One region of the Micromonospora sp. BL1 genome, then DNA from elsewhere that is predicted to be linked to it. Evidence: riboswitches for the same ligand, from Rfam matches in the RefSeq annotation. Region 1 holds a riboswitch; the other holds the start of a gene.

Region 1 (15,141 bases):
ACGCGTTCTCCGTCCGCCGGTGTCTTCGGCACGGGGACGGGCGGGTCCACCGCCGGCGGGCGATGGACCCGCACCACGGGCGGTGGTGGTGCCAGCCAGGCCGGCGCCGCGGCGACGCCGACGGCGAGAAGCATCAGCGGGGTCAGTTGCGGCCAGGTGAGCGGGCTGACCGGCGGGTAGAGCAGTTCCGGGTCCCCCGAGCCGGCGAGCATGGTCAGCGCCGCGGCGGCCACCCCGCAGCCGGCCACGATCAGCTCGGCCGGGTGCCAGCGGTCCGGCCGGTAGCGGCTGCGGCGGACCCGGCGACCGGCCAGCAGCATGCCGGTCACGGCGGCCGCCAGTCCGGCCAGAAGCATCGGCAGCCCCAGGTAGCCGGGTCCGGCGCTGTCGAGCAGCCCGTAGGTGCCGGCGCAGACGCCGACCAGCCCGCCGAGGACGAGCCCGCCGGTGACGGTCCGCTGCCCGGCGGCCACCGAAGCGGTGCGGCCGTAACCACGGGAGTCCATCGCCGCCGCGAGGGCCAGGGACCGGTCCAGCGCGTCGGCCAGCACCGGCAGGGCGATCCCGCGCAACGCCCGCATCCCCCGCCCGGTCGCGCCACGCAGCCGACGGGCCCGGCGGACCCGGAGCACGCTCTCCACCAGTTGCGGGGCGACCGACAACGCGACCACGACGGCGGTACCGACCGCGTACAGCGCTCCGGGTACGGCCTTGAGCTGCCGCTTCGGGTTGGCCAGGGCGTTCGCCGCACCGAGGCAGATCAGCATCGTCGCCAGCCGCAGCCCGTCGTAGAAGCCGCCGAGGATCTGCTCGACGGCGACCGGTCCGAACAGGCGGATGCCCGCCGCCCACGCGGGCAGCGGGATCTCCGGCAACCGGACCAGGATGTGCTCGCCCTGGCCGCCGCCGAACACGATCCGGAACACCACCCGCATCGCGACGATCACCACACCGAGCCAGACGTACATGCGGAACGCCAGAGCCCACGGCGCGTCGCCACGACGGCGCACCACCACCAGCCCGGCGACGGCGACGAGCAGTGCCAGGGGCAGTGGATTCGTGGTGTGGCTGGCCGCGGTCGCCAAGCCGAGCGCCCACAGCCACCACGCGCCCGGATGCAGCCCTCGGGGCAGCCACCACACCGACCACCGGCCCGGCAGACGACCGGCGTCAGCGGCCGGCGACCCGGTGACCGCGGCGTCAGTCATCCGGGCCGGTGGCACGCCGCCGACGGGCCGCGACCAGCGCGCCGGTGGCGAGCACGGCGAGCAGCAGCACCCCGGCGATCGTGCCCAGTGGCAGGCCGTCGTCGTCACGGGACGCGGCGACATCGGTCACCACGGGCTCGTCGGAGGAGCCCTGCGGTGCCGTGCTGTTGTCAGCACCCGGCGTCGCCGCCAGGGTCGGCGTACCGGCCGTCGGTGACGTGCCGGCGGAGGTCGGCGGGCTGACGGAGGCCGGCGGGCCGGCGGTGCCGGTCGGCCGGGTGGGCTCACCGGGCCGGCCACCGCCGACCGGCGGCGCCACGACGGTTCCGCCCGCCGGTGGTGGCGCCGCCGGCCCGCCGCCCGCGGGTGGCGGCGGCGGAGGGGCCGGTGGCGGAGAGGGCGGCGGCGCGGGTCGTTTCGGCGCGACGCCGGGACGAGGCGCGTCGTTGGCGTTGCGGTTGAGCGAGAACGACCAGCCCTCGAAGCTGCCGGCCGCCGGCTTGCGGTTGAGCACACCCTTGTCGCTGTACGTCCAGCTGCCGCCGTTCGGCGCGTGCCAGTACGACCAGTACGCGCTCGCAGGCGGCGTGTCGACGCACTTCTCCGTCGCGGCCGACGGCTTGCCGTCGATCCGGCAGATGAACCCCTCGCCCCAGCGCAGCGTGCCGGTGATCGGGAAGCCCGCGTTCTTGAGCGCCGCGAGGCCGGTGGCCTGGGTGCCCGGCGCGCAGCGCACCACCGTTCCGCCGCCGAGTTCGTTGAAGTCCACCACGACTGTGACCCCGGAGGCGTCCGGGCAGTAGCCGGCCGACCCGGCGGCCACCGCAGGACTGCCCGGTCCGATCGTTGTGCCTGCGGTGACCAGGGCGACGACCAGCGCGCCGCGGGCGGCACGGAGGCTCATCCCGCCCGCCGTCGGCCGAGCACGAGCAGTGTCACTCCGCCACCGATCAGCAGCAGCGCGATCAGCAGATAGCTGCCGATCGCCGCGCCGGTGGTCGGCAGCCCGCCCAGCCCTGACGCGGCCGGGGTCGTGATCGGCGGAGCGGCGGTGGTCGGCGCCGCGGTCGTGGGCGCGGGTGTCGCCGGAGGGCTGGTCACGCTCGGCGTCGGGCCGGCGGTGCCGGTCGGCGGAGGCGACGTGGTGAGCGTGGGAGACGCGGTGGGCGTGGCGGGCGCGGTGGGCGAGGCCGTGCCGGTCGGGGTGGGAGTCGATGTGGGCGGCGTGCCGAGGCCGATCCGGCCCAGCGGAACCTGGGCCAGCCCGAGCAGGGCCTGCGCGGTGGCGCGGCGCCACTGGTCACGGTCGGTGTCGGTGATCCCGCCCGCCGTGGCCGCCGTGAGTCCGTCGGTGTTGTAGGCGATCGCGCCGGCGTCGGCCGAGGCGGCCCCGCCGTCGCCCGCGGTGAGCTGCAGCGCGGCCAGGGCCTTCGCGGCCCGGGCGGCGGCGTCGTCGCGTCCGGCGGCGGCGAGGGCCTGCCCGGCCAGGCCGGTGCTGTTGGAGTTCGCACCGGTGGTCGGTCCCGAACCGCCGAAGGAGCCGTCGGCGTGCTGCTGGGCCACCAGCCAGTCGGCGCCCTTGCGCGCGGCGTCGCCGGCACCGGTGGCGCCGTCCTCGGCGGCGGCCAGCAACGCCTGCACGGCCATCGCGGTCGAGTCGACATCGAGGGTGGCGCCGGGCTGCTCGTCGCAGGAGGAGGACGGCCCGTCGGCGGTGTCCGGGTAGAGCCGGAAGCCACCGGCCGCGCACTGCTGCCGGAGCAGGAAGTCCACAGTTTCCTGCGGTAGGTCGCCGCTGCGGGCCAGGCCGAGCACGGCGAACGACTGGTCGAAGGTGTTGCTGGCGTCCGGGCCGCTGTCGGCGGTGGTGCGGCTGGTGATCCGTCCCCGCTGGTGCCCGGCGTCGGCGCCGGCGATCAGCGACAGGGTTTCCGCCCGCAGGTCGTAGCCGCCGAAGTCGGTGGGGTCGGCGCCGGCGGCGGAGGCGGCGTAGAGCAGTTTCGCGGTGGCCCCGCCGTCGGTGAAGCCCTCGATGCCCCAGTCGTCGTAGCTGTTGTAGGAGCGCACGTGCTTGGCGGCCTGCGCGGTTGCCGCCTGCCGGGTGGGCGCGTCCACGCCGGTGGCGGACAGTGCGACCAGGCCGTCGATGGTCAGCCCCCAGTCCTCGGGGGTGAACGGGCCGGGCAGCGTACCGTCGGTGAACTCGCCGGCCAGCCAGGCCGCGGCGTCGCGGGCGGCTGTGACGTGGGCCGGGGCGGGTGCCGCGACAACGGTCAGAGGGGCGCCGGTGATCGCGGCGAGGGTCGTGACCGTGGCTATACCGAGACCGGTGGTGAGACGCCGGGACAGGGGCATCAGGGGTGCCTTTCGCAGAGCGGTCGGTGAAACCTCCGGAAAGCACCCCGAGAAACGGACACCCCGCTCCGCGTGCTGCGGTGAGCGGGGGTGGTCGGACCTCGGCGGCCCGGACTTCACCCTGTAGACCTCGACAGTGGAAGCCGCTCGTCCCGGGCGGGGCATTCCGGCTCGCGAGAAGGCACTCTCGCTCACGGTTGCGGGTCAGCGCCGGCTTCGAACCGGCTTCCCCCCACACGGGACGTATGCAGTTGTGTGCCCGGCGCACCGGGTGCCGACACCGTACCGCCCGGGCGCGCGACGACGCCAGAGCAGCGGCCGGCACCCGGTGCGCCGCTGGTCACACCTAGGGAGCGGCGATGCTCGGCGGGGCGCCGGCCCCGAAGGACCAGCCCTCGACACTGCCCGGCGCGGGGTTGTAGCTGGTCGCCCCGGACGTGCTGTAGGACCAGGAGCCGCCGCTGGGGGCGTGCCAGTACGACCAGTACGCCGTGACCGGCGGGGTGTTGACGCACGGCTCGGTCGCGGCGGTGGGCTTGCCGTTGATCCGGCAGACGAAGGCCAGGCCCCAGCGGGCGGTGCCGGTGACTGTGAAGCCGGCGGCCTGCAGCGCGGCCAGGCCGGTGGCCGGGTCACCCGGGGCACATCCGACCTGGACGCCGCCGCCGAGCGCGGCGAAGTCGACGACCACTGTGACTCCCGAGGTGCCGACGCAGGCGGCGGCGTGCGCGGCCCGGGGCGCGGGTTCGGCGGCGGTCAGCGCGACGCCCGCCACGGCGGCGGCCAGCAGGCCGGCCAGCCAGGTGCGGACTGTGGAACGGTGACGGAACACGGGTCCTCCTGTGATCGGGTGAGCGGCGAGGGGGTTCACGGGCAGGCGAGCGCCGGCGCGCCGGGGTCGGCACCGGCGGCGGACAGGCGGGCGTACCCGGTCCCGGTGAGACCGAGGACGGCCTGGGCGGTGGCCCGCGGTGCGGTGGCCGGGTCGAAGCCGCCGCCGTCGAAGTCGACAGCGCCCCGGTCCGCCGGTGCCCCGGCGCAGCCGACCTGGAGTCCGGCGAGGAACGCCCGGGCGCGCGCCCAGGCCAGGGGCCGGCTGCCGTCGCGCAGGGCCTGCGCGGCGAGGCCGGTGCTGTTGGCGTTCGGCGTGCCGGCGGCGTTGGCGAAGCCGCCGTCGGCACCTTGGACGGACACGAGCCAGCGCAGCCCGGCGGCGGCGTCGGCCGGACGCCCCGCGGCGCGCAGCGCCTGCGTCGCGAGCGCGGTCGCGTCCACGTCGGACACGCAGACCGGTTGCGCGGGCAGCAGCGGGTAGCCGCCGTCCGGGCATCGGGTGCCGGCCAGCCAGGCGGCCGCCGCCGGTGGCGCCCCGGCCGCTGTGCGGTCCAGCGCCAGCAGCGCGAAGGACTGGCTGAACGCGTTGCTGTAGTCGCCGTACGCGGACCGGTCGCTGAACCGGCCGGCCGGCGTCTGGAGCGAGCGCAGCCGGGCGATCAGGTCGACCCCGCCGACGTCGGCCGGGTCGCCGCCGCGCACCTGCACGGCGAGGGCGAGCTTGGCTGTCGCGCCCGCGTACGCCTCGGCGACGCCGTCGCCGACGTATCCGTCGCGGACGTCCGGCCGGGTGACCCAGGCCAGCGCGTCGGCGCTGTAGTCGTCGGCGGCGCCCGCTGCGGCGAAGACGAACACGGCGTCGAGGGTCAGCCCCTGGTCGGGGTAGGCGACGCCGTCGAAGACCGCCTCGAAGCGTTCCCCGTCGACCAGTTGCCGGGCGAGCCAGCCGGCGGCGGCCTCGGGGCGGGTGAGGGCGGCGCGCTCGGGTGCGGCGACGGCCGGTGTGGTGAGGATGAGGGCGGCGAGCACGCCGCAGAGGAGCGCGAGCAGGCGGTGCCGGCTTCGGCGGACGACCATCGGAAGCGCCTTTCCGGCCCGGCGGTCGTCGAAAGCCCGGCCGATGCGGCAACGCCGGGTCGGTCGGGACTCCGACCCGTGGGCCACGACGGGTGGGGAGCGGATTCACGCGTACGACGGGTATTCGGGCTCGCCGCCAGAGTTCACTGGACGGCCTACCGTTGCGGGCCAGCGCCGGATTTCGACCGGTCTTCCCCCGCACGTACACGCGGTGATTCAGTTGTCGCGACAGTCTTATGTGGCCGTAGCCCCGGTGTCAATGCGCCAGGAGCCGCACACGTGCCGTGACGAGCGGCGGAGTCGGCGGTCTCACATTCCGTCGGCCGCGACCGCGTTCCCGCCGGCCGGGGACGGGCCGGCGTCCCGGCGTACGCCGGGTTGCTGCTGCGGGCCGGACAGCTCGTGGGTCGCGCCGCTTCAGCGGGCCGGTGCCGGAAGGTGGAGGCGGCCGTCGTGGACCTCGGCGACCTGGTCGGCGGCGGTGAGGAGCGTGCGGTCGTGGGTGACCAGGACGGTGGCGGTGGCCTGCTGGTGGGTGAGGCGGGTGATCAGGTCGATGACGGCGGCGCCGCGTTCGTGGTCGAGGGCGCTGGTGGGTTCGTCGACGAGCAGCACGGTGGGGTCGTTCATCAGGGCGCGGGCGATGTTGACGCGCTGGCGCTGGCCGCCGGAGAGCTGGTGGGGCCGGCGGTCGGCCTGGCCGGCGAGGCCGACCGCGTCGAGGAGTTCCATGGCGCGGGTGCGGGCCGTGGCCGGCGGGCGGCCGTCGATGTGGGCCATGACCTGGAGCTGCTCGGCGGCGGTGAGGGAGGGCAGCAGGTTGGGCTGCTGGAAGACGATGCCGATCCTGCGGCGGCGCAGGTCGGCGAGTTCGCTCCTGATCATGCCGGTGGTGGGGGTGCCGTCGACGGTGACGGTGCCGGAGTCGGGGGTGATGAGGGTGGCGGCGACCGCGAGGAGGCTGGACTTGCCGGAGCCGGAAGGGCCGATCACGGCGGTCAGGCTGCCCTTGGGTACGTCCAGGGTGACGCGGTCGAGGGCGGTCAGGCGGCCCTCGCCGTCGGGGTAGGTGAGGGTGACGTCGGTCAGGTTCAGGCTCATCGGGCGCTCCCCAGGGCGGTCAGCGGGTCGACGGAGGTGATGCGGCGGATGGACAGAGCGGCTCCGAGCGCGCCGAGAATGACGATCACGGCCGCGGGGAGCAGGACGGTCACCGGGGTCAGGAGGAACGGCACCGCGGACCCGGCGACGAGGGCGCCGAGGGCGGCGGCGATGCCGGTGCCGAGCAGGGTGCCGCCGGTGAGCAGGACGACGGCCTGTCCGAGGGCGTCCTTGAGAAGGTTGGCGGTGGAGGCGCCGAGTGCCTTCAGCACGGCGACGTCGCCGCTGCGCTGGATGGTCCAGACGGTGAAGAAGGCGCCGATGACCAGGGCGGAGATGGCGAACAGGAAGCCGCGCATCAGCTGTAGGGAGCCGTTCTCGGAGGTGTAGGAGCCGATCGCGGACAGCGAGTCGTCGACGGAGACCGTCTCGGTGCCCGTCTGCCGGTCGATGGCCGCCAGATCGGCCCCCGAGGTGGTGGTCAGGGCGACGACGGTTGCCGTCGGGCCGCCGCCACCGGTGCCGGTGGGAGGCGCGATCCGCTGCCAGGCGTCCAAGCTGGTCCACACCACAGGGGTGTGGCTGAAGGAGGCGTCGCCCCGTACTGCAGCCACCGTGAGTTGCTGCGCGGCCAGCGTGATCGAGTCACCGGCCTGCACGCCGAGGTCGGCGGCGGCCTTGGTGGACAGCACTGCCGAGCGCCCGTCGATCCGGTCGCTGTCGGGGGCCAGGCGGGAGCCGGGCCGGACGCCGAAGGCGGAGACCCCGGCGCTTCTGTCCCCGGCGGTGGCCTTGGTGGTGGTGATGCCCAGCGGCTCGGCGCCGGTGACTCCGGGGGCCTCGGCCCACTGCTGCCACTGCTTCTCGGTGACCGTGGAGTTGGAGTACGACACACTCTGGCCGTCGCCGGGTGCCTGGAAGGCGATCCTGTCGGCGGGCAGGCCGGTGATGGCCGAGACGTTCTGCTGGCCCAGTCCGGCCGTCAACCCGGACAGCAGCCCGACCAGCAGGGTGATCAACACGATGACGGTCCCCATCAGGGCAAAGCGTCCCTTGGCGAACTTCAGATCTCTCCAGGCGACGAACACGGCCTCGGCCTGTCCTTTCCAGCGGTGGAAGCGGTATGGATCCACCATCGCTGCCGACGCCCGTGTGCGCGTCTGGCGTAGGACGGCACTTCGCGGGCCGGAAGACGGCACCCGGGTTCTAACTTTCGATAGAGGCCCCCGGGCCGCCTGCCTCGGTAACGTGGGACGCACTGTGAGCACCGCTGTCCCCGTCCTGACGCCGACCATCCGGGCCCTGGCCTGGTGCCTTCACCTGCTGATCGCCGGCCTGCTCGTCCTGGCCGCCGGCCGGGCGGTGGCCGTCGACCGGCCCCACGCCGGACTGATCGTCGCTGCTGCGGCGGCGTTCGGCCTGACGTACGCCGCCGGGCCGTTCCTTCCCCGCATCCGCCGTTCGCGGCGGACCGCCGCGTGGTGGCTGGCGGCCGTGGGCGCCGTGTGGCTGTTGCTGCTGGGCCTGTCCGCCGACGCGATCTGGGTGGCCTTTCCGCTGTACTTCCTCCAGCTCCACCTGCTGCCGCGCCGCGCCGGCCTGGCCGCCGTGATCGCCACCGCCGCGGCTGCCGTCGCCGGGTTCGCCGCCCACACCGGCTCCTTCACCCCGGCGGTGGCGATCGGTCCCGCGCTCGGCGCCGCCGTCGCCGTCGGGGTGGTGTGGGGATACCAGGCGCTGTACCGGGAGAGCGAGCAGCGCAGGCAACTGATCGAGGAACTCACCGCCACCCGGGCCGACCTGGCCCGGGCCGAGCACACCGCCGGCGTACTCGCCGAACGCGAGCGTCTGGCCCGCGAGATCCACGACACCCTCGCCCAAGGCCTGTCCAGCATCCAACTGCTGCTGCGCGCCGCCGAGCGCGCCCTGCCCGGCCGGACCGACGCCGCCGCCGGCCACGTCGACGCGGCCCGCCAGGTCGCCGTGGACAACCTCGCCGAGGCCCGGCGCTTCGTCGCCGCACTCACCCCGCCCGCCCTGGAGGGCACCACCCTGGCCGGTGCACTGGAGCGCCTGTGCACCACCACCAGCGCCCGCCACCGCCTCACCGCCCGCTTCCACCTCGTCGGCGATACCGTGCCGCTGTCGACCGCCCAGGAGGTGGCTCTCCTGCGTGTCGCCCAGTCCGCCCTCGCGAACACGGTCCGGCACGCCCGGGCCACCACCGCCGAGGTCACCCTCAGCAATCTCGGCGACCACGTCGCCGTGCACGTCGTCGACGACGGGCGCGGCTTCGACCCCGAACGGACGTCCGCCCCCGACGCCGACAGCGGCGGCTTCGGCCTGGCGGCCATGCGTGCCCGCATGGACACCCTCGGCGGCACCCTGGCCGTCGAGTCCGCGCCCGGTCACGGCACCGCCCTGACCGCCCGGCTTCCCCTCACCCAACCCACCGAGACCGAGCCCGAGGGCCGCCCGTGACCGACGACGCCCCCATCCGCCTCCTCCTGGCCGACGACCACCCCGTCGTACGGGCCGGACTGCGCGCCGTGCTGGAAACCGAACCCGGCCTCCTGGTCGTGGCCGAAGCCGCCACCGCCGAGGATGCCGTCATCCGCGCCGCCGCAGGCGACATCGACGTCGTGCTGATGGACCTGCAGTTCGGCAAGGGCATGGGCGGCGCCGAAGCCACCGCCCGGATCACCGCCCGCCCGGGAGCGCCGCGCGTCCTGATCGTCACCACCTACGACTCCGACGCCGACACCCTGCCCGCCATCGAGGCCGGCGCCACCGGCTACCTCCTCAAGGACGCCCCACCCGAGGACCTGGCCGCCGCCGTCCGCACCGCCGCCGCCGGACGCACCACGCTGGCGCCCGCCGTCGCGGACCGGCTGATGAACCGCCTGCGTACGCCGGGCACCGCCCTGACCCGACGCGAGACCGAGGTCATCGCGCTGGTTGCTGACGGTCTGTCCAACCAGGCCATCGGCGCCCGCCTCCACCTGACCGAGGGCACGGTCAAGTCCCACCTGGCCCGCATCTACGCCAAACTCGGCGTCGACTCTCGCACCGCCGCCGTCGCCACCGCCACCGACCTCGGCCTCATCCGCCGCTGACCGGATGTCCGACGGTCGCCTGTTCCCGCCCCCGGTCACCGCTCACCCTCCGACGGCCATTGGCCCCGGTTCCTTGGTCTCCTGCGGTGTCGCCGCGCCGACGCGGGTCGAGCGGCCTGTCCGATTCCGCGCTGTCCGCTTTCCCGCACGCGAGTGACTGACAGGTGACTGCGGCGTGACACGCCGTGGATACGCTGCCAACCATGGCCCCGGGTCCACCGACCCTTCTGGAGGCTGCCGACGAGGCGGCCCGGCCACTGCGCGCCGTGCTGGAGGACGTCTGGCTGACCCTCGACACCGCGGTCGAGGGCGAGGGCCGCTGGCTGGAACTCTACGGCGGTGCACCGGCAGACCCCGTGTTCGTGTGCCTCGACGCGATGAGCAACGTCCTGCACGTCCGCTTCGACGGCGCCGATTCGCTGACCGTGAGCTATCTGCCCGGCTGGTGCTACGAGGCCGCCACCGCGGCGCACGCGGACCGGCGGCCGGAGGCGTCCGCCGTCATGGTGACCGACGTCGACGCCGCCCAGCCGCTGGTCTTCGACCTGAGGGTCGAGCACCGGATCGCCGGTGCCGAACGGAGCGTCGTGGTCGGCGGAGAGACGATCTCGTACGCGCCGCTGCCGATGGGATACGCGTTCACGCCCGCGCGCGCCTTCGAGATCGAGGAGGCGGACCCGAAGGCCACCCCGCTGGTGCACTGGAGCGCGATGCGGCTGCTCCTGGCCATGGCGCCGGGCGTGTCGTTCTCGGCGCGGCCACTGCTCGGCGCGGACGGGCTGCGGGCGCTGCGAGCCGCGTACCTGCCCGGGGACGGACCCACCCGCTGCGACCAGAGCCTGGCCTTCGAGATCCAGCGCCACCGGCACCCGGACACGCTGCCACCGCTCGGCGGTCCGCTGCGGGCGGCCCCGCTCACCGAACCCGACCTGGTGGCCGGGACCGTCGCGCTGGACGCGGCGGTCGAGGGGGTCGGCGGCGAGCTGCTGCCGACGGCCGTCCAGCAGGTCCGGGCGGACGGACTCGACCTGGTGCTGATCCGCCCCGACCAGGGCCGCCCGTCTCGCGGTCAGCCCTGGTCCTGGCAGCCCGACTGGTTCGTCGCCGCCGCCTCGGTCCTCGACGACATCGCGTTCACGCTGGCCAAGGACGTGTACGACACCTACATCGACTGGCTGGGCGGGGTACCCGACAGCGCGCCGCTGCCGATCCACATCCGGGTCGACCCGGCCGGCGCCGAGGACCGCTTCGCCTACCGGCTGGATCTGCTGGACTCCGACGGCGAGCCGGTCGGCGGTCCGGCCACCACGACGCCCGACGGACCGGTGTGGCAGCTGACCGTGATCCGCACCGCCGGGGTGCGGGTGTTCCTCGACGACTCGGTCGGCGCCGCCGGGGTGAGCACCGTCAAGGGCATCGTCCGCTACCGGGAGCGGGTGGCCACCCACTTCGACGACGTACCCCTGGAGATCACCGACGAAGTGGTGCCGGTGCGGGATCTGCCGGCCCGGCCGGCCACTCTGGCGGAGATCGTCCACGTGGTGGCGACGGTGGGCCAGTTCGTCCCCGTTCCCACCGTCCAAGCCATGTACGACCTACGTGATCTCGGTTCGGTCGCCGCGTACGTGTTGACCGGCAGGGATTTCGACGGGGAGCCGATGAGCGGCCTGACGGCGGCGCTGACGCTGGGGGGCGTACTGGTGCCGCCCGTGGTGGACCGGGTCGGTGGTTCGCTGCTGGCCGCCGGCCGGCGGGTGCTGACCCGTGGTGACGTGCCGCTCCCCCGACTGGCGCGGGCGGCGGCGGCAGCCGCCCCGGTCGACGCCGACCTGGCCGCCACCCTGATCGACGAACTGCCGCGGGTGTCGCCGTGACCCGGCCGGTGGGACTGGTGCAGCAGCAGGGGTTGCTGACGGCCCAGCAGAAGCTGACCGCCCAGGCCGCGAAGACCTCGGCGACCAGGGCGGTGACGCCGGTCCCGACCGCGTTCCTGCGCGATCCGGCGCAACTCGTCGACCGTTCCGGTGTCGCGCTGGAATCCGCGTACCTGCAGAATCTCTACCAGGCGGCCCGGCGGGACAACCCACGGCTGACGACCGGCGAGTTCCTCGCCGGCGGCGCCGTCGACTCGCTGTTCCACGGCATCGTCGACTCGCTGCTCGGTCCCGCCGCCGCGACCATGCTGCGCACCACCGACCCCGACCTGTACCGCCAGGCGCTCGTCCAGGCGTTCCACGACTTCCGGTTCGGCCCGACACCGTACGACGGCGGCATCGCCTACAGCAGGTACCGCTACCAGATCGGGCACCACGTCGCGTTGCCCGAGGAGCTCAACGTCATCCCGATGAACGCGCCGACCGGGCCGGACCTGCACTATCCGGCTTACGGAAAGCTCGTCACCGCCCGCGGCAACCGCACCATCGGGATGGTGATGGCCTCCCGGGCGTGGGGACGCGACATCCCGCTGGACGCCCGCGGTGTCACCCTGTTCCGGACGTTGGGGCTGAAGAGCGAGGACGTGCTGCACGCCTGGGACTACGACCCCGACCTGCTGCTGTCCGAACCGCAGATCGCCCACATGATCACGACCGGCGACTCGCCGGTGTACCACTTCAAGCTCGTGCGGGAGAAGGTCAACGACCGGACCGCCGAGCAGGCGCGGTGGGAGTTGGCTGCCCGGCTGGAGGACGAGGCCTTCATCGAGGCCGACGACGCCACGCTGCACCGGCTGTGGAACCACCACGGCAGCGACACCGCCGGCAGGACCGGAGACCCCACGAACCTCGAGACACGGTACGCCCGGGATCCGTACTACCGGAGGTCCCGGGACGAGCTGTTCGAGATGGCCCTCCGCCTGCCGGGCGCCTGGAACGTACGGACCCGCTCCCGCGAATGGGAGCACGGCTTGGTCCAGCGGTTCACCAAGCGCATGAACGACTGGGCGCATCGGCTGGGCAACCACCTGGACGAGACCGTCTGGGCCAGCCGGCTGTCGATGCTCACCGGCGCCGCCGAACCGGCCAACCTCCAGCTCCTCTCCCCCTGGGAGCACGCCCGGGTCGACCTGCACGCCGGTCGGATGTTCGACGGCGTCACGCGCGTCGACAGGTACGGCAACCGGGCCGTGCCCACCCTCCGCGACGTGGCGGCGTACGACGACGCCGCCCGTGCGGCCGACTCCCCCCTGACGGGCGGCGGGACGCTGCGGGCGTTCCCGCTCACCGACACGCCGCGCGCCGACGAACCGATCGTGGCGTTCGACCAGTTCACCCTCGCGGAACTGGTCGGCGCACTGCACGAGGACGAGTGGCAGAAGGCCGTGAAGACGACGGCCGGCCAGAACACACACGTGCGGGCCGAATGGAACCAGCTCGTGGACCGGCTCAACACACACCTCGCCGCGTACGGCATGCCCGCGGCCCTGCACCTGCCGAAGATCTGACCACAAGCGAGTCGGGAGACCGGAGGGGAACCATGACCACCCCTGTCACCACCCACGTGGGCCTGCGGTTCGTCCAGTTGCGCCGGGAGGGCGACGCCGCCCCCGACGCCTGCACCACCGGGCCGAAACTGATCGACGCGGTCGTCGACTTCCGGGACGCCTGGTCGGATCCGGTCCGGGAGGTCGTCACCGAGGGGGACGACGACCGGGCGCGGCGGCTGCTGGCCAAACGGCTGGCGGCGCGGGACGACCGCCTCGACGAGCTCGGCAGGCAGACGCTGTGGCTGTTGCTCCGGGTGGCCGTCGACGCCCGGCTGACCGTCGGTGGGCTGCGCGACGGCGTCGCCGGGTGGGCCACCGAGCACGACCTGGACGCCGGACAGCTCACCACGGCCGCGGCGGAGCTGACCGGCTGGGTGGTGGACGTGCTGGTGCTGGGCCGGTTCCTGCGGATCCCCCGGTCACCGGCGGCCGTCGTGCTGGTCCGCGTGCTGCGCGGGATGACGCTGCTGCGCCTCGCCCGCTCCGACGCCGACGCGGCGTGTCTGGTCCGGGCCCTGCTCGGCGGACGCGACGTGCTGCTTCCGGACCCGCCGGCGCCCCCGCGGACCGACCCGGACGCCGATCGGGCCGGCCGGTTCGCCGACCTCGGCCAGACCCTGCGGCGGCTACGCGCCCGGGCCGGCGCTATCGGCCTGACCGACGCGACCGTACGGGACCTGCGGAACAGCGGCTTTCCCGATCTCGGTCCGGCCATCGCGGCCACCACGCAGGCCGCGGCCGACCTGGGTGTCCCGGACACCACGACGCTGAGCCGCCTCGCCCGGGTGTTCTCCGCCGAGCAGGACGACGCCCGGCGCCGGGCGACCGCGAAACTGGACCCGGGCGACGCCGAACCGATCCCGTCGCACCCCGGCCCGGCCGACCCGCTGCCCTATCCGGGGCAGCCGAAGGTGCCGGTGCTGGACGCGTACACCCGCATCGCCGGCCGGGGCGACCTCATGGTCATCCGTACCGCGCTGCTGCGCTACCAGCCCGGCGAGATCTCGTACGTCGAGAACGTGCTCGCCAGCGAGACGCGCGGCCGGTCCCACGTGGCCGACACCCGCACCAGCGAAACCGTGACCACGATCAGTAAGACGATCGACGCGTCCACCGAGGACCTCGCGTCCACCGAGCAGAACAGCCTGGACCGGGCGTTGGCGACGGCGGCGTCGCAGCAGAACTCCACCTCGCTGGGCGTCAGCGTGTCCAGCGGCCTCGGGCCGGTCCAGGCCGGAATCGAGATCAACGCCGACCAGTCCACCTCGACCGAGACGAGCAGCAGCTCCGCGGTGTCGTACGCCAAGACGATCACCGAGAGCGCCACGCAGCTCCTGCGTACCGAGACCGGTCAACGCCGCACCACCACGAGCAGCGTCCGGGTCACCGAGACCAACACCCACTCCTTCGACAACGCCGCCGGCGCCGCGAACATCAGCGGCGTCTACCGCTGGCTGGACAAGGTCGACCAGGCGCAGGTCTACAACTACGGCGAGCGGCTGATGCTGGAGTTCGTCGTCCCCGAGCCCGCCGCCACGCTGGTCTGGCTGAGCACCCGGACGTCCGAGGACACCAGCGCGGGTGCCGTCCCCAAACCGCCCGCCTGGTTCCTCGACGTCGACGACCTGGACGACGACAACTGGGCCGCCAAGGCCGCCCGCTGGGACGTCTTCGGCGTCGAGCCGCCCCCGGACCCGGAGGTCTTCGCCACCGCCACCTTCGTCGACCCGGCCGCCCGGCCGTTCGACCATCCCAAGAACTCCACTGACAAGTCCCAGCCCGAATGGGGGTACGCCTCCTACACCGGCGAGGTCGCGGTACCGGCCGGCTACGAGGCGAGCAGGGCGTACGTCTGGACCACCTGGGGCCTGTCCGAGGGCGAATACCCCACCGACGTCGGCAGCCCGCCGCAGGCCGCGCAGGTCGCGGTCGGAGAGCACCGGGTCACCCTCAACGAGAGCGTCGG
Region 2 (15,141 bases), on a different contig from region 1:
CGCCGGGGTGTCGAAGGGCAGGTCAGCCATCGTGCTCACCCGCCAGCCGGGCCAGCGCCCGCCGGTCCACCTTGCCGTTGCCGGTCAGTGGCAGGTCGGGCAGCACGACGCAGTGCGCCGGCACCTTCATCTCCTCCAGCTGTTCCCGCAGCCGGCGCAGCACGTCGGCGGGGGTCAGCTCGGCCACCACGAACAGCGTCGCGCCGTCGCGGCCGTCGGCCGGCGGCAGCACCCCGGCCGCGTCCACGCCGTCGACCCGGTACGCGGCGGCCTCCACCTCGGTGGCGCTGACCCGGGTGCCCTTCTCCTTGTAGACGTCGTCGCGGCGGCCGGCGAAGTGGACGTACCCGTCGGCGTCCACGTGACCGTGGTCGCCGGTGTGCAGCTGCGGGAACAGTCCGTGGGCGCGGCGGAACCGCTGGGCGGTCAGCTCGGGCCGCCGCCAGTAGCCGGCCATCACGTGCGGGCCGCGTACCACCAGCTCGCCGCGGACGCCCGGAGGCTGGCGCCGCCCCTCGGCGTCCACCGTGAAGATCTCGGTGCCGGGCAGCGCCCGCCCGCAGGCGCCGGGCCGGCGCAGGTCGGCGTCCGGCGGCATGATCGCCGCGCGTTTGCACTCGGTGAGGCCGAACATGAGCTGGACGGCCAGGCCGGGCAGCAGCCGGCGCAGGCCGGCCAGCACCTCGGGCGGCATGGCCGCGCCGGTGTTGGTGAGCAGGCGCAGCGGCGGGCGGGGCGCGCCGGCCCGGCCGAGCAGCCGCAGCAGGTTGATCGCGAGCGACGGTACGCAGGGCAGCACCGTGGCGCCGGACTCGACAAGTGTCGCCAGCAGGCGGCCACCGGTGTCCCCGGCGTCGCCCAGGCGCAGCCGGGCACCGGCGACGGTGCTGAGGAAGATCTGGTAGAGGCCGTAGTCGAACGAGGGCGGCAGCAGGACGTGCACCACGTCGTCGGGCCGGTAGCGCAGCTCCGACTGGATCGCCCGCACCGCGAACGTGACCTGGGCGTGCGTGGAGACCACCGCCTTGGGCATGCCGGTGCTGCCGGAGGTGTAGATCAGGCAGACCGGGTCGACCGAGAGCGGGGCCGGGCCGGTGGGCGTGCCGCTGATCGCCGCGGCGGACGCGGCGCGGCGTGCCTCGTCCGCGCCGCGAACCGGGACGCCGCGGGCGCGGGACAGGCCGGCCAGGACCGGGTCGTCGGTGAGGACCAGGCCCGGCTCGGCGTCGTCGAGCACGTGGGCGAGGGCGACCTCGGGGGCCGGCGTGCGCAGGACGACGAAGACACCGCCGGTACGGGCGACCGCGTACAGCAGCGCCGGCAGGGTCGCGTCGGTGGGCAGCGCCACCAGCACCCGATCGCCGCGCCGGATGCCCTGCCCGCGCAGCCACCCGGCGAGGCGCAGGCTGTCCGCCCGCACCTGACGGTACGTGCGCTCGACGGTCCCGTCCCCGGCGGCGGGCGCGTCGGGGCGCGCGTCGGCGGTGCGGTCCAGCAGGTCGTGCAGGAGTTCGGTACTCATCGGGCACCTCCGGTGGCGGCGCCGAACATGGCGCACAGGGAGCCGACGTCGCGCAGGTCGGCCGCGGACAGCGCGGTGGCCGGAACCTCGACGCCGAGCCGACGTTCGACCCGGTCGATGACGTCGACCAGCCGGAACGAGTCGAAGCCGGGCAGTTCCCGGAGCACGTCGGTGGTGCGCAGGGCCGAACCGTCCAGGTCCAGGGTGTCGCCGAGCGCGCCGAGCACCGCCGCGCGTACGCCGTCGTCACCGGCCCGGTCCGGCGCGGCCGGTGCGGCGTCGTCGCCGGTCCCGGCGGCCGGTCCGGCGATCGACTCCAGCGCGGCCAGGTGGTCGGCGATCAGCGCGCCGAGCGCGTCCGCCAGTTCCGGCGCGGCCGGCCGGCCCGCCTGGGCCCGCCGCAACGCCACGTAGCTGCGCGTGGCGAGTTGCTGCCAGCGCGCGGCCTGCCCGGCCAGCGCGGCGGCGGCCTCCGGCGCGACCGCCGCGAGCCAGCGTTCGTGCAGGTCGCGGGCGCGAGCCAGCAGCCAGACGTCGAGCACGAAGCGGTGCAGCCCGGCCACCGTGTCCAGGGCGGCGGCGGTGCGGGCCAGGTAGCTGTCGATCTCCGGGCGGGCCCGTCCGGCCCGGGCGGCGTTGCCGGCGAGCATGGCGGGCACGTCGATCGCCGGGGCCGGGTGCGCGGTCACCGCCAGTGTGTGCGCGCCCCCGGCCAGCGCCGCGTCGAATGCGGCGTCGGGCAGCCGCCACACACCGGGCCGTGCGGGCCCCCAGGCGGTGTCGTTGTGGTACGCGTCGACCACTGTGACCTCGTCCGGCCCGGCGGCCGTGACGAGGAAGCTGTGCCGCATGTGCTCGTGCTCGTGGTAGGGGCACCACGGCAGGTCGTACGCGTCGGCGGTGACGTAGAGCGGCTGGCCCGGGGCGCACAGCCGGCGTACCTGCGGGCCGTCGAGCTGCATCCACCGGCCCTCGACCCGCAGGCCGAGCAGGTCGACCGCCTCGGTGGCCCGGTCGTCCGAGGTCGCCTCGACGGTGACCAGGCCGTCCTGGTCCCGGGTGCGGAACCCGTACCGGGCGCCGAGGGCGAGGTGGCTGCCGGACCCGTTCGCGTGGTCGGCCAGCAGGGCGAAGCTCGTCTGGAGACAGTCCAGCGCGGTCGCGTGCAGACCGGTCAGGATCGGTGTCCACACCGGATCCGTGGTCGGCCGGTCGGGCGCGTTCGGGACGTGGTGGGACATGGGGAACTCCTCGATGCGGATACGTGGGGCGGGGCCGCCGGCGCGGAGGGTGCCGCGCCGGCGGCCGGTGCGAAGGTCAGCTGTCGGCGCGGCCGTCCAGACCGTTGGCCCAGGTGGAGAGCGCCTGCGCCTGCTCGGCCAGCGCGTGCTCGTCGGTGCCGATCGGGTCCTTGAAGAAGAACCCCAGCTCCTCGATCGGGCCGACGTGCCCGGCGCGGTGCGCCGCGGCGGTCAGCCGGGCCAGGTCGAGCACCAGCGGCGCGGCCAGCGTCGAGTCCACCCCGCTCCAGGTCAGTTGCATGGACATCCGGACGCCGAGGAACCCCTCGAACGAGACGTGGTCCCACGCGGTCTTGTGGTCGCCCAGGTCCGGCACGTTGTCGATGTGCAGCGGGGCCGTGACGTCCTCACCGAGCAGCGCGGGCAGCACGCCCGACTTCGAGCTGAGCTTGCTGCGGGCGTTGCGCGGATCCTCCAGCGTGGCGCCGTCGCCGCCGCCGAGCAGGTTGACCCCGGCCCAGGAGAGCACGTGCAGGGCGCGGGAGGTGAACATCGGCGCCAGGGCGGTACGCAGCAGCGTCTCCCCGGTCTTGCCGTCGGAGCCGGCGAACGGCACGCGCTCCCGCTGCGCCATCATCTCCAGCGCGGGCAGCCGGGCGCCGGTGGACGGGGTGAAGTCGACGAAGCCGCAACCGGCCTGGAACGCCGCGTACGCGACCACCGAGCTGGCCGGCAGCGCCTTGTCGTCCGGGTCGGCCATGGCGCGGGTCAGCGCGTCCAGGTCGTCGTGCTCGGGCCGGTGGTCGGCCGGCGGCTCGGTCGAGGACACGTTGATGACGACGACCCGGGACAGCCCGTTGCGGCTGCGGAACTCCTCGATGTCGCCGGCCAGCCGGTCGACCACCTCGGCCAGCGGTGCGGTCTCGGTACGCGCGTCGTATCCGGTGCGCAGGTTCTGCTCGACCTCGGGCAGGCTGCCGCGCACGGCGGCCAGCACGGGTGCCGGGATGACGCCGGAGTCGACGAGCGACTCGGCCTTCTTCTCCAGCGGCGTGTCGACGATGTCGTGCCCGCCGACGACCAGGTCGTTCCAGCTCGCCAGCGGCGCGTCGCGCAGCATGCCGGTGTCGGTGACGCAGCCGGTCGAGTCGGCCATGCCGGCGCGCAGCGCCAGCAGACCGGTGATCGCGGTGGTGGCGACCGAACCGCGGGCGCCGTTGAGCCACACGCCGACGGGCGCGTCCGTGTCGGGGGACGAGGTCGGGGCGTGCGTGGTCTCGCGATGGGTGACGGTCACGGGAAGACTCCTTCTGTGGGTGCGCCGGTGGCGGCGCGGATCAGCGGGCGAACACCTTGGCGACGGCGGCGGCGATGTCCTCCATGTCCTGTTCGGTGCCGAGGAAGGTGCTGTGGTGCGTCTGGACGGTGTGGGCGGCGAGCCATTCGGTGTTCGGGTACGTGCGCTCCCGGTGGATCGCCGCGAAGCGTTCGGCCAGCGGTGCGAGCAGCGGCTTCGTCCAGGGCTGGAGCAGCCGGCTGCGGTGCAGCGGCTCGTCGGTGCAGTAGAAGCGCCGGCCCAGCTCGGCGGTGAGCGCGGCGGCCACGGCGGCGTTGTCCATGCCGGCCGGCAGCTCGTCGAAGACGACGGTGCCCTCGTAGATGGAGATGCGGGTCTGGCCCGCCGCGGGTCGCAGCAGCCGTACGCCGTCGACGCCGGCCAGCATCTCGCCGAGCAGCCGGTAGTTGTGGTTGCGGACGCCGTGCTGCTCGTCCAGGGTGGTCAGTTGCGCGCAGGCCACGGCCGCGGAGAACTCGTTCAGGCAGAAGTTGGCGCCCTGCACGCCGGCGCTTTCCTCCAGGTCCAGTTCGCCGGCCGGCGTCCGGTCGCCCCGGTAGCGGCGCGAGTCGGCCCGCAGTTCCTGCAGCACCGGCGCGAGCGTGTCGTCGTCGGTGACCACGGCCCCGCCCTCCCCGCAGGTGAGCACCTTGCCGTGCTGGAAGCTGAAGCAGCCGAGCCGGCCGAGCGAGCCGGCCTGACGGCCCTGCCAGGTGGCGCCGTGGGCCTGCGCGCAGTCCTCCACGACGGAGATGCCGCGCGGCCGGGTGACCGCGTCGAGTGCCGGCACGTCGGCCATGTTGGAGGCCCAGTGCACGGCGACCACCGCGCGCGGGTCCACCGACAGGTCGAGGTCGTTCGGCCCGACGCACCCGGTGTCCCGGTCGACGTCGACGAGCACCGGGACCAGGCCGGCGCGCAGCGCGGCGGTCGCGGAGGCGGTCCAGGTCAGCGCCGGTACGAGCACCGTCTCGCCGTAGCCGAGGCCGAGTGACTCCAGGGCCACCACCAGGGCGCTCGACCCGTGGTCGACCGGTACGCAGTGGCGGGTGCCGACGTAGCGGGCGAAGTCGGCGGCGAAGCGGCGCTCGAACAGGCCGGTGTCGCCGACGGACGGGCTGCTGATCGCCCACCGGCCGCCGGTCAGCACCGCGGAGAGGTTGCCGGCGGCGTCCGGTGCGGGGATCGGCCAGCGTGGCCATGGACGGTCGGGTGGGCGGACCGGCCGGCCACCGTCCACGGCGAGCCGCCGGTCGAGAGGAATGGAGGTCGTCATGTCTTCGACCTTGATGGTCATCGATACATCAGCGGTACACGTGCGATTGCCGGGACGGCCGGTGCTGTGTATCGGCGTTGTATCCGGGTGGTCGAACCTCGGGGCATGAGCCGATCCGTATCGCCTGTGAGTGAACCGACCGAACCCCGCGCCGTCGCGCGTGGCGTCTCCGTCGTCATCCCGGTCAAGGACCGGGTGGCGGAGATGCGCCGCCAGCTCCGCAGCCTGCGTGACGCCGCCCCGAACTGCCCGGAGCCGGTGGAGGTGGTGGTCGTCGACGACTCGGCGCCCACCGCGGCCGCCGCGCACCGCGCCGCCTGTGCCGAGTACGGCGCCCGCTACGTGCGCGGGCCCCGGCACGTCGGGGCCAAACGGAACCTGGGCGCCCGGCACGCCCGGTACGACCTGCTGCTGTTCACCGACTCCGACTGCCGGGTGCCGGCCGACCTGATCACGCGGTACGCGGCCCGGCTGCGCGCCTCCGGCGCGGAGGTCGCCGGCGTCACCGGCCCGGTGATCGTCGAGCCCGGAGACAGCGCGTTCTTCCGCGTGATGCGCCGCTCCTACCTGCTGCTCGGCGACCTGACCCGCCCGCTGCACTACGAGCGCGTGTCCTGGGGCGCCAGCGCGAACCTGGCGGTGAAGCGCTCCGTCTTCGAGGCGGTCGGCGGATTCCCGGAGGACTCCCCGATGCCGCTGGGCGGGGAGGACCTGCACCTCGGGCTGCTCCTCACCGACGCCGGCTACGTGCTGCTCGCCGACCCGGACGGGGTGGTCACGCACGACACCGGCGTCGCCGACACGTTCCGCGCGGTCGCCTACCGGTTCACCACGTACGGACGCTCCGAGCAGTGGCTCTGCCTCGCCCACCCGCACCGGCGCCGGTTCGTGCTCAACACCGCCAGCACGCTCGCCGTGACGGCCCTGGCCGGGCTGCTGACCGCCCGGCGCAGCGGGGGACGCAGCCTGCTCGCGGTGCCGGCCGTCGCGGCCGCCGTGATCGCCGCGAAGACACCCGGCCGGCTCGGTGGGGACCGGGGACCCCGCGCGGTGGCCGAGTCGATGGCCTGCGCGGCGATCGAGACGCTCTTCGACGGCGCCGCGTTCGTCACCTCGCTCCGGCTCGGCCGGCCCGACCTGCTCTTCACCGGCTTCCGCGCGCCGGACGAGGCGGACTACCAGCCGGACGTGGCCGATCACCGGCCGGACGAGGTGGACCGTCGATCGGCCCCGCCGGTGGCCGTGCCGCCGGTGGCGGCCTGACGGGGGGAGTGGCAGTGCCGACGACGTTTCCGCTGGCCCCCGGCCAGCAGATGATGTGGGAGTTCATGACCGCGCTCGACCCGGCGCACCCCGGCGCCTCACGGCTCGTGGTGGTGGAGTTCCGCCGGTTGCGGGGCACGCTGCGGGTCGACGTGCTGCGGCAGGCGATGCAGGACGTGGTGGACCGGCACGACGCGCTGCGGATGCGGTTCGACCGCATCGGCGTGGAGCCCGAGGTGCGGATCCTGCCGCACGTCGAGTCGCCGCTGGAGTACGTCGACCTGTCCGGGCTGCCGCCGGCCGAGCAGCAGGCCCGGGTCGAGCGGATCGCGTACGCGCACCGCAACGACGAGTTCGACCCCGGCCGGGCGCCGCTGTGGCGGGCCGCCCTGGTCCGGCTCTCCGAGACCGAGCACGTGCTCGCGCTGTGCTTCTTCCACATGGTCTCCGACGGCTGGTCGTGCCGCGTCGTGGTGGAGGACCTGTGCCACGCGTACGCGGCCCGGCTCGGCGCGGCCGATCCGCAGCCGCCGCTGGGCGTGGACCCCACCGCGCTCGCCGCGCTCCAGGAGACCGAGCAGGCCGGCAACGGCGTCGACGCCGCCGCCCGGGCCGCGTACTGGCGGGACCTGCTGCGGCCGGTGGAGCCGTACCAGCTCTTCCCGGCGTCGCCGCCGGCGCCGGACGTCGCGCTCAGCGCCGAGGTGGCCACCCGCTTCGCGTTCCCGCCCGAGATCACCGCGCGGCTGCGCCCGGCCGCCCGGCGAGCCCGCACCAGCCCGTACGTGCTGCTGCTCGCCGCGTACCTGGTGCTGCTGTCGAGGCGGGCCGGACGGTCCCGGGTGGTGCTGGGCACCACCACGCTGGGCCGGGAGAGCCCGCTGTCCCGGCAGCTCGTCGGTCAGTTCACCAACAACGTCTACCTGCCGGTCGACGTCGCGCCGGACGCGCCGATGAGCGCTGTGGTCGACGCCGCGCACGCCTCGCTGGCCGGGGCCGTCGCGCACGCCACCTCGTTCCACCGGGTGGCCCGGGCGGTCCGCCCCGACTTCGCGGCGATCCGCCCCTGGCCGGACAACCACCTGTTCGACGCCTGGTTCCAGTCCGCCGCGTCGGCGTCGCCGGTGCTGCACTGCCCGGGCCTGCGGGTGGAGCCGGTCGACATCACCGCCCGGGCCGCGCCCGGCACCCCGTCGCCGGTGGTCGCCGCCGACGTGCCGCCCGAGTGCCTGCCCGTCTGGGTCAAGCGGGGTTCACCGATCGTCGTGGTGGACGACGACCGGGCCGGCGGCGTGGTGATCCGCAACCGTGGCGTCTTCGGCGACGACCTGGTACGCGGGCTGATCGACGACTACGTCGCGGTGGTCTCGGCGCTCGTCACCGACCCGGACGCGACCCCGGAACGGGTACGCCTTCCTGACGGTGCGTGCTTCCTCGACCACGCGATCGGGTAGGAGATCCGACGGACCGACCGGAGAGAGGTACGACGACCATGACGGACACCTCGACGAACCAGCACACGACGGAGCAGCCCGCGCCGCCGGTGCCACGCTCGGCCGTACGGGCCCGCTGGTCGGTGGCGCTGCTCTTCGTCATCATGGGCCTGGCCATCGGCGGGTGGTCGGCCCGCGTGCCGGAGGTGCGGGACGCGGTCGGCGTCGGCAACACCGGCTGGGGCCTGGCCAACATCGCCACGAACGCCGGGGAGCTGGTCTCCCTGGTCGTGGTGGCGGTGCTGATCAGCCGGATCAACACCCGCCGGCTGGCGCTGGCCGGGGCCGCGCTGATCCTGGTCAACGCGCCGCTGCTGGCCGCGTCCACCACTGTGGTGGCGCTGGTCGGCGGGCTCGCGGTCTGGGGTTTCGCGGCGAACCTGCTGGCCACGCCGATGAACGCCCAGTCGGTCGAGGTGCAGAAGCGGTACGGGCGGCCCATCCTGTCCACCTTCCACGCCGGCTTCAGCATCGGCATGCTGGCCGGCGGCCTCTGCGGCACCGGCGCCGCGGCGATCGGGATGTCCCCGTCGGCGCAGATGGCGGTCACCAGCGTCCTGCTGGGCGCGCTGCTGGTCGGCACGCACCGCTGGCTGCCGGACACGCCCCGGCAGGAGACGAAGGACGGCGAGGAACGGCGACGGCTGCGCGACCGGTTCACCCCGCAGCTGCTGCTGCTCGCGGTGATCGCGTTCCTCGCCTCGTTCATCGAGATGGCCGGCGCACAGTGGAGCGCGCTGTACGCGACCGAGGTGGCCGGCGCCGCCGCGGTGCTGGCCGCGGCCACGTACACCTGCCTGTCGCTGGCCGCTACCGTGGCCCGGCTGTTCGGCGACCGGCTGGCCGGCCGGTTCGGGCGGATCCGCTTCGTCCGGCTGTCCGCGCTCGTCGCCACCGCCGGCGTGGCGCTGCCGGTGGCGTACCCCCATCCGGCCGCGGTGATGGCCGGCTTCGGACTGCTCGGCTTCGGCCTGGCGTGCGTGACCCCGACGGTGCTCGGCTTCGCCGGCGAGCAGCCCGGCCTCACCTCGGGTGAGGGCGTCTCGGTGGTGGCGATGGGCCAGTGGCCGGGCGCGTTGCTGGCGGCGCCGGTGATCGGCCTGCTCGCCGGTGCGCTGGACCTGCGCAGCGCGTTCGTGGTGGTGGCCGTGATGGCGGTCGCCGTGGTGGCGTTGATCGGGCGGGTCCGGGCGACGGCGCTGCCCGGCGAGAGCCCGGTCCCGCCCCGGCCGTGACGGCCGGGGCGGGGGCGGCGGTCAGAAGTCGTCGTCGAAGGTGACCGAGCCGGTCACCCCGACCTGGTACGCCGACACCCGGCGTTCGAAGAAGTTGGACAGCTCCTGCACGTCCTGCAGCTCCATGAACGCGAACGGGTTGCCGCTGCCGTACATCGGGGCGATGCCGAGCACGGCGAGGCGCCGGTCGGCCACGTGCTGGAGGTACTCGCGCATGTCGGCCAGGGACATGCCGGGCACGCCCTGCCCGAGCAGGTCCTCGGCGAAGCTCACCTCGCACTCCACCGCCTCGGCCAGCATCTCCCGGACCTGCCGCTCCATCTCGCCGTCGAACAGGTCCGGCTCCTCGGCGCGTACGGTCTCCACCACGTCGAAGGCGAACGCCATGTGCATCGACTCGTCCCGGAACACCCAGTTGGTGCCGGAGGCCAGCCCGTTGAGCAGGCCCCGGGACCGCAGGAAGTAGACGTAGGCGAACGCGCCGTAGAAGAACAGCCCTTCGATGCACGCGGCGAAGCAGATCAGGTTGAGCAGGAACGCCCGCCGGTCCGCGCGGGTCCGCAGTTCCCGCAGCTCGAAGATCGAGTCGATCCACCGGAAGCAGAACTCGGCCTTGCGGGCGATCGACGGGATGTTCTCCACCGCGGCGAATGCGGCGAAGCGTTCCTTCTCGTCCGGCACGTACGTGTCCAGCAGGTTCAGGTAGAACTGGACGTGCACCGCCTCCTCGAAGAGCTGCCGGGACAGGTAGAGCCGGCCCTCGGGGGAGTTGACGTGCTGGTAGAGGTTGAGCACCAGGTTGTTGGCGACGATGGTGTCGCCGGTGGCGAAGAACGCCACCAGCCGCGACACCAGGTGCCGTTCGGCGGGGGACAGCTTCGCCAGGTCGGCGAGGTCTCCGTGCAGGTCGACCTCCTCGACCGTCCAGGTGTTCTTGATGGCGTCCTTGAACCGGTCGAAGAAGCGCGGGTAGCGCATCGGCCGCAGGGTCAGGTCCATGCCGGGGTCGAGCAGCATGTGCCGGGTCGGTGCGGTGGTGGTCACTGGCATGCCTCGCAGCTCTCGGGGTTCTCCAGGGAACAGGCCAGCGCCTCGTCGTCGCTCACGGCGGAGACCACGCCGGAGACCGGGGCGAGCACCGGCGCGACGGTGGCCTGCTGGATGCGGGTGGCGGGACGGGAACGCAGGTAGTAGGTGGTCTTCAGCCCGGCCTTCCAGGCGTACAGGTACATCGAGGAGAGCTTGCCGATGGTCGGCGCGCTCAGGAACAGGTTCAGCGACTGGGACTGGTCGACGAAGGGCGCCCGCGCGGCGGCCAGGTCGATCAGCGCCCGCTGCGGCAGCTCCCAGCCGGTGCGGAACAGCTCCCGCACCGGCGCGGGCAGCTCGGTGATGTCCTGCACCGAGCCCTCGGCCCGCTTGATCCGGTCGCGGACCTGCGGCGTCCACAGCCCGCGCGCCTTCAGCTCCCGCACCAGGTACGTGTTGACCTGGAGGAATTCCCCGGACATGGTCTCGCGCTTGAACAGGTTGGACACCTGCGGCTCGACGCACTCGTAGCAGCCGGCGATGGAGGCGATGGTGGCGGTCGGCGCGATCGCCACCAGCAGCGAGTTGCGCAGCCCGTGGGCGGCGATCCGTTCGCGCAGCGCCGCCCACCGCTGCGTCTGCGCCGGCTCCGCGCCCCACAGGTCCGGGTGCAGGTCACCCTTGGCGGCCCGGGTCTGCGGGTACGCCGGATGCGGGCCGAACTGCTCGGCCAGCCCGGCGGAGGTCTCCAGCGCGGTCAGCAGGATCTCCTCCTGCACGCGGGTGGACAGCTCCCGGGCCTGGGCCGAGTCGAACGGCAGGCGCAGCGTGAAGAACGCGTCCTGCAAGCCCATCAGCCCGAGCCCGACCGGCCGCCAGCGCGGGTTCGACGCCGCCGCCTGCTCGGCCGGGTAGTAGTTGATGTCGATCACCCGGTCGAGGAAGAGCACAGCCGTGCGTACCGTGGCGCGCAGCCGCTCCCAGTCCACGCCGTCGGCGGTGACGTGGGCGCCGAGGTTCACCGAGCCGAGGTTGCACACGGCGGTCTCGGTGTCGTCGTTCACCTCCAGGATCTCGGTGCACAGGTTGGACAGGTGGATCACGTTGCCCGGCTCACCGGTCTGGTTGGACAGCCGGTTCGCGGCGTCCTTGAACGTCATCCAGCCGTTGCCGGTCTGCGCGAGCGTGCGCATCATCCGCCCGTACAGGTCCCGGGCCCGCACCGTGCGGACCGCGTTCTTCTCGGCCGCCCGGTACGCGGCGTCGAACGCCTCGCCGTACAGGTCGGGCAGCTCCGGGGCGTCCGACGGGTCGACGAGCGACCACTCGCCGTCGGCCTCGACCCGGCGCATGAACTCGTCCGGGATCCAGTTGGCCAGGTTGAGGTTGTGCGTACGCCGCGACTCCTCGCCGGTGTTGTCCCGCAGCTCCAGGAACTCCTCCACGTCCGGGTGCCACGGCTCCAGGTAGACGCAGGCCGCGCCCTTGCGCCGGCCGCCCTGGTTGACCGCGGCCACCCCGGCGTCGAGTGTCTTGAGGAACGGCACGATGCCGTTGGACCGGCCGTTGGTGCCCCGGATCAGCGCGCCCCGGCCACGCACCCGCGACCAGGCGATGCCGATGCCGCCGGAGAACTTCGACAGCTTCGCCACCTGGTGGTACCGCTCGTAGATCGAGTCCAGCTCGTCGCGCGGCGAGTCGACCAGGAAGCACGACGACATCTGGGTGTGCCGGGTGCCGGAGTTGAACAGCGTGGGGGAGCTGGGCAGGTAGGCCAGACTGGACATCAGCCGGTAGAACCCGACCGCCTCGCCGGGGGTGCGGGACAGCCCGCAGGCCACCCGCAGCAGCCAGTACTGCGGCGTCTCCACCACCAGCCGGGTCTGGGGGTGCCGCAGCAGGTAGCGGTCGGCCACCGTGCGCAGTCCGAAGTACTCGAACCGCAGGTCGCCGTCCGGGTCCACGGCGTCGTCGAGCTTGCGGGCGTGCCGGGCCACGAACGCGGCCGTCTCGTCGCCGATCAGGCCCAGCCCGTGCGCGTACGCGATCGACTGGCTGAAGCTCGCCACGCCCTGGCCGCGGACCTCCTTGTCCACGTACGCGGCGAGCAGCCGCGCCGCCAGCTTCGAGTACTGCGGCTCCTCGCCGATCAGCTCCGCCGCGGTCTGGATCGACAACCGGTCCAGCTCGGCGGTGGTCGCCCCGTCGTAGAGCCCGCTGATCGTCTTGGTGGCCACCCGCAGCGGGTCCACCTCGTCCAGGTCGGCGACCCAGCGCTCGACCGCCCGGACGATCTTGTTGACGTCCACCGGCTCGGTGTCGCCGTCCCGCTTGCGTACCCGCATGGCCGGGCGGCGGGCCTCGGGCCCGGCGCTCCCGGACGGGGGACTCTCCTGTACGACAGTCATGACCTCTCCTCGCTGTCACCGTCTGGAGACGGCGGGAGACGCCAACGGGCGCGGCACGGCCGGCCCGGCTGCTGGCGTCGGTCGTCCCGCGCGACCTCCGACCGCCGTACGCCGGAGGCGCACGGCGCGCTGGCAGGTCTTCGGACTCGCGGGCCCGACCGGGGTCGCCGGTCGCCTACCGGCCGTCGCTTCCCAGGCCGGTGGCCCAGTGCTGTTGACGGCTGTCGTTCCCACTCACCGCTGCGGGGCAGTCCCGGACTCCCACCGGGTTCCCTCTTGCCTCGGCCCCGCCCCGAAGGGCTCGGCCGAACCAGCTGCGGCACCACCATATATGGCGGTGAGGGCTTGCGTGCAACACCAGATGTCGTGTCGGCGTGTCGGAATGATCTCACCGTCCACAGTGCCCACCCCCGATTCGGGCGCGGCCCGGCGGGCGCGATACTCGGCGGTATGGGGAATACCGGGCGCCGCTGGGCGTGGGTGGCGGTCCTGCTCGTCGGCGTCGGGCTCCACCTGCTGGTGCTGGAGACACTCGCCGGCACCGGGACCGTCACGTTCGTACCGGCGCTGATCGTGCTCGGCGCGTCCGTCGCACCCGCCACGTTCCTGGCCTTCGCCCAGGGACGGCCGGCCCGCCGCCCGGTCCCCGGCTCCGTCGTCGGCGTCGCCGCGCTCCTCGGCGGTGTGATCGGCGTGGTCGCCGCCGGCTGGCTGGAGTACGGCACGCTGCACCGCCTCGGCGTCCTGCCGATGGCGCTCGTCGGCCTGGCCGAGGAGACCGCCAAGCTGATCGTGCCGGCCGGCATCCTCCTGCTGTGGCGGCGGCACCCGTCCCCGGCGCAGGGGCTGGTGATCGGCGTGGCCTCCGGCGCCGGGTTCGCCGCGCTGGAGACCATGGGCTACGCGTTCGCCGCGTTCGTCGGGTCGGAGGGCAACCTCGGCGCGGTCGAGCGGACGCTGCTGGTACGCGGTCTCACCGCGCCCGCCGCGCACCTGGCGTGGACCGGGCTGACCGCCGCCGCGCTGTTCACGTTCGCCGCCGCGCCCGGCGGCCGCAGACTGGCGGCGTTCCTGCTCACCTTCGCCGCCGCCGTCACGCTGCACACCTGCTGGGACACGTTCGGCACCCAGCCCGCGTACGTGTTCATCGGCGGCGTGTCACTGGGCTGGGTGCTGCTACGCCTGCACCTGGACCGCGAGCGTCCGCCGGCGTCGAACCGGGAACGGCCTGATGATCATCGCCAGTTCGCCGAGGCGGCGGGGTCGGAGCACTTCTGATGCCGCCACCCCGGCGTGATGGAGTCGATCAACCGGCCCGGGCATCGCCGAGCCCCGACGCGTCTCAGCCGGCGGCCAGCCGGACGCCGAGCGCGACGAAGGCGACAGCGCAGAGCCGGTCGATGCGCCGCGACCAGCGGCTGTCGCCCCACCGGCCGGCGAACCGCCCGGCGCCCACCCCGAGCGCCAGGTCCACGGTGAGCTGCACCGCGACGAACATCGCACCGAGCAGCACCAGTTGCGCCGCCACCGGGCCCGCCTCGGGCCGGACGAACTGCGGCAGGAACGCCACGCTGAACAGGATCATCTTCGGGTTGAGCAGGTTCGTCAGCAGCCCGCGCCGGAACGCCCGCCCGGCGCCGCCGTCCGGCCGGTCCGCCGGGGCGCGCCGGCCCGTGCCGCGCAGCGCCCGCAGGCCCAGCACGATCAGGTACGCCGCACCGGCCCACCGGATCGCGGTGAACAGCACCGGGGACGCGGCGATGACGGTGGCGAGCCCGGCCACCACGGCGGCGACGTGCACCGCCTCCCCGGCGGCGACCCCGAGCGCGGCCACCGCGCCGGCCCGCGGACCGTACCGGGTGGCGTTCGCGAGCACGAACATCATGTCCGGCCCCGGGGTGAGCATGAGCACCACGATCGCGGCCAGGTAACCGGCGAGCGTGGCCGCCGACAGTCCGAGCACCGCTCAGCCCTCCCCGGCGCCGTCGAGCAGCGCCCGGCGCAGCGCCAGCCGGTGTTCGCGCCGGATCTGCGCCTCCCGGTAACGCCGCCGGTCACCGTCGGTCTCGGCGCGCAGCGGCGGCACCGGCCGGGGCTGCCCGTCGTCGTCGATCGCCACCATCACCAGGTGCGCGGTGGCCACGTCGACCGGCGGCACCGCGCGGTCCCACCGGTCCGCGCTGACCTTCACCGCCACCTCCATCGAGCTGCGGCCGGCCCAGGTGATCCGGGCGTCCACGTGGACCACGTCCCCGACGCGTACCGCGCGCAGGAACGCGGTCTCGTCGATGGCGGCGGTGACGGCCGGTCCGTCGGAGTGGCGGGCGGCGACCACGCC

Evidence for each region. Region 1 has a riboswitch for cobalamin ahead of EAD96_RS04265 (peptidase). Riboswitches for the same ligand answer to the same signal wherever they lie in the genome.
Region 2: it holds a riboswitch for cobalamin, as region 1 does, so the genes downstream of both, EAD96_RS10635 (ribonucleoside-diphosphate reductase subunit alpha) here and EAD96_RS04265 (peptidase) in region 1, are expected to answer to the same signal.

Annotation. Positions count from the first base shown of each region.
Region 1 covers NZ_RCVK01000147.1:33,283-48,423, forward strand. The annotation lists gene EAD96_RS04245 (CbiQ family ECF transporter T component) at 1-1,208, opposite strand, end outside; gene EAD96_RS04250 (hypothetical protein) at 1,201-2,112, opposite strand; gene EAD96_RS04255 (prenyltransferase/squalene oxidase repeat-containing protein) at 2,109-3,563, opposite strand; cobalamin riboswitch at 3,701-3,841, opposite strand; gene EAD96_RS04260 (hypothetical protein) at 3,910-4,395, opposite strand; gene EAD96_RS04265 (peptidase) at 4,431-5,474, opposite strand; cobalamin riboswitch at 5,572-5,717, opposite strand; gene EAD96_RS04270 (ABC transporter ATP-binding protein) at 5,892-6,575, opposite strand; gene EAD96_RS04275 (ABC transporter permease) at 6,572-7,612, opposite strand; gene EAD96_RS04280 (sensor histidine kinase) at 7,836-9,056, shown strand; gene EAD96_RS04285 (response regulator transcription factor) at 9,053-9,691, shown strand; gene EAD96_RS04290 (hypothetical protein) at 9,895-11,565, shown strand; gene EAD96_RS04295 (hypothetical protein) at 11,562-13,133, shown strand; gene EAD96_RS04300 (hypothetical protein) at 13,166-15,141, shown strand, end outside.
Region 2 covers NZ_RCVK01000202.1:45,235-60,375, forward strand. The annotation lists gene EAD96_RS10590 (alanine racemase) at 1-30, opposite strand, end outside; gene EAD96_RS10595 (class I adenylate-forming enzyme family protein) at 23-1,522, opposite strand; gene EAD96_RS10600 (acyl carrier protein) at 1,519-2,763, opposite strand; gene EAD96_RS10605 (inositol-3-phosphate synthase) at 2,840-4,060, opposite strand; gene EAD96_RS10610 (DegT/DnrJ/EryC1/StrS family aminotransferase) at 4,101-5,375, opposite strand; gene EAD96_RS10615 (glycosyltransferase) at 5,502-6,638, shown strand; gene EAD96_RS10620 (condensation domain-containing protein) at 6,653-8,092, shown strand; gene EAD96_RS10625 (MFS transporter) at 8,131-9,366, shown strand; gene EAD96_RS10630 (ribonucleotide-diphosphate reductase subunit beta) at 9,388-10,416, opposite strand; gene EAD96_RS10635 (ribonucleoside-diphosphate reductase subunit alpha) at 10,407-12,740, opposite strand; cobalamin riboswitch at 12,917-13,133, opposite strand; gene EAD96_RS10640 (PrsW family intramembrane metalloprotease) at 13,254-14,081, shown strand; gene EAD96_RS10645 (LysE family translocator) at 14,146-14,766, opposite strand; gene EAD96_RS10650 (acyl-CoA thioesterase) at 14,770-15,141, opposite strand, start outside.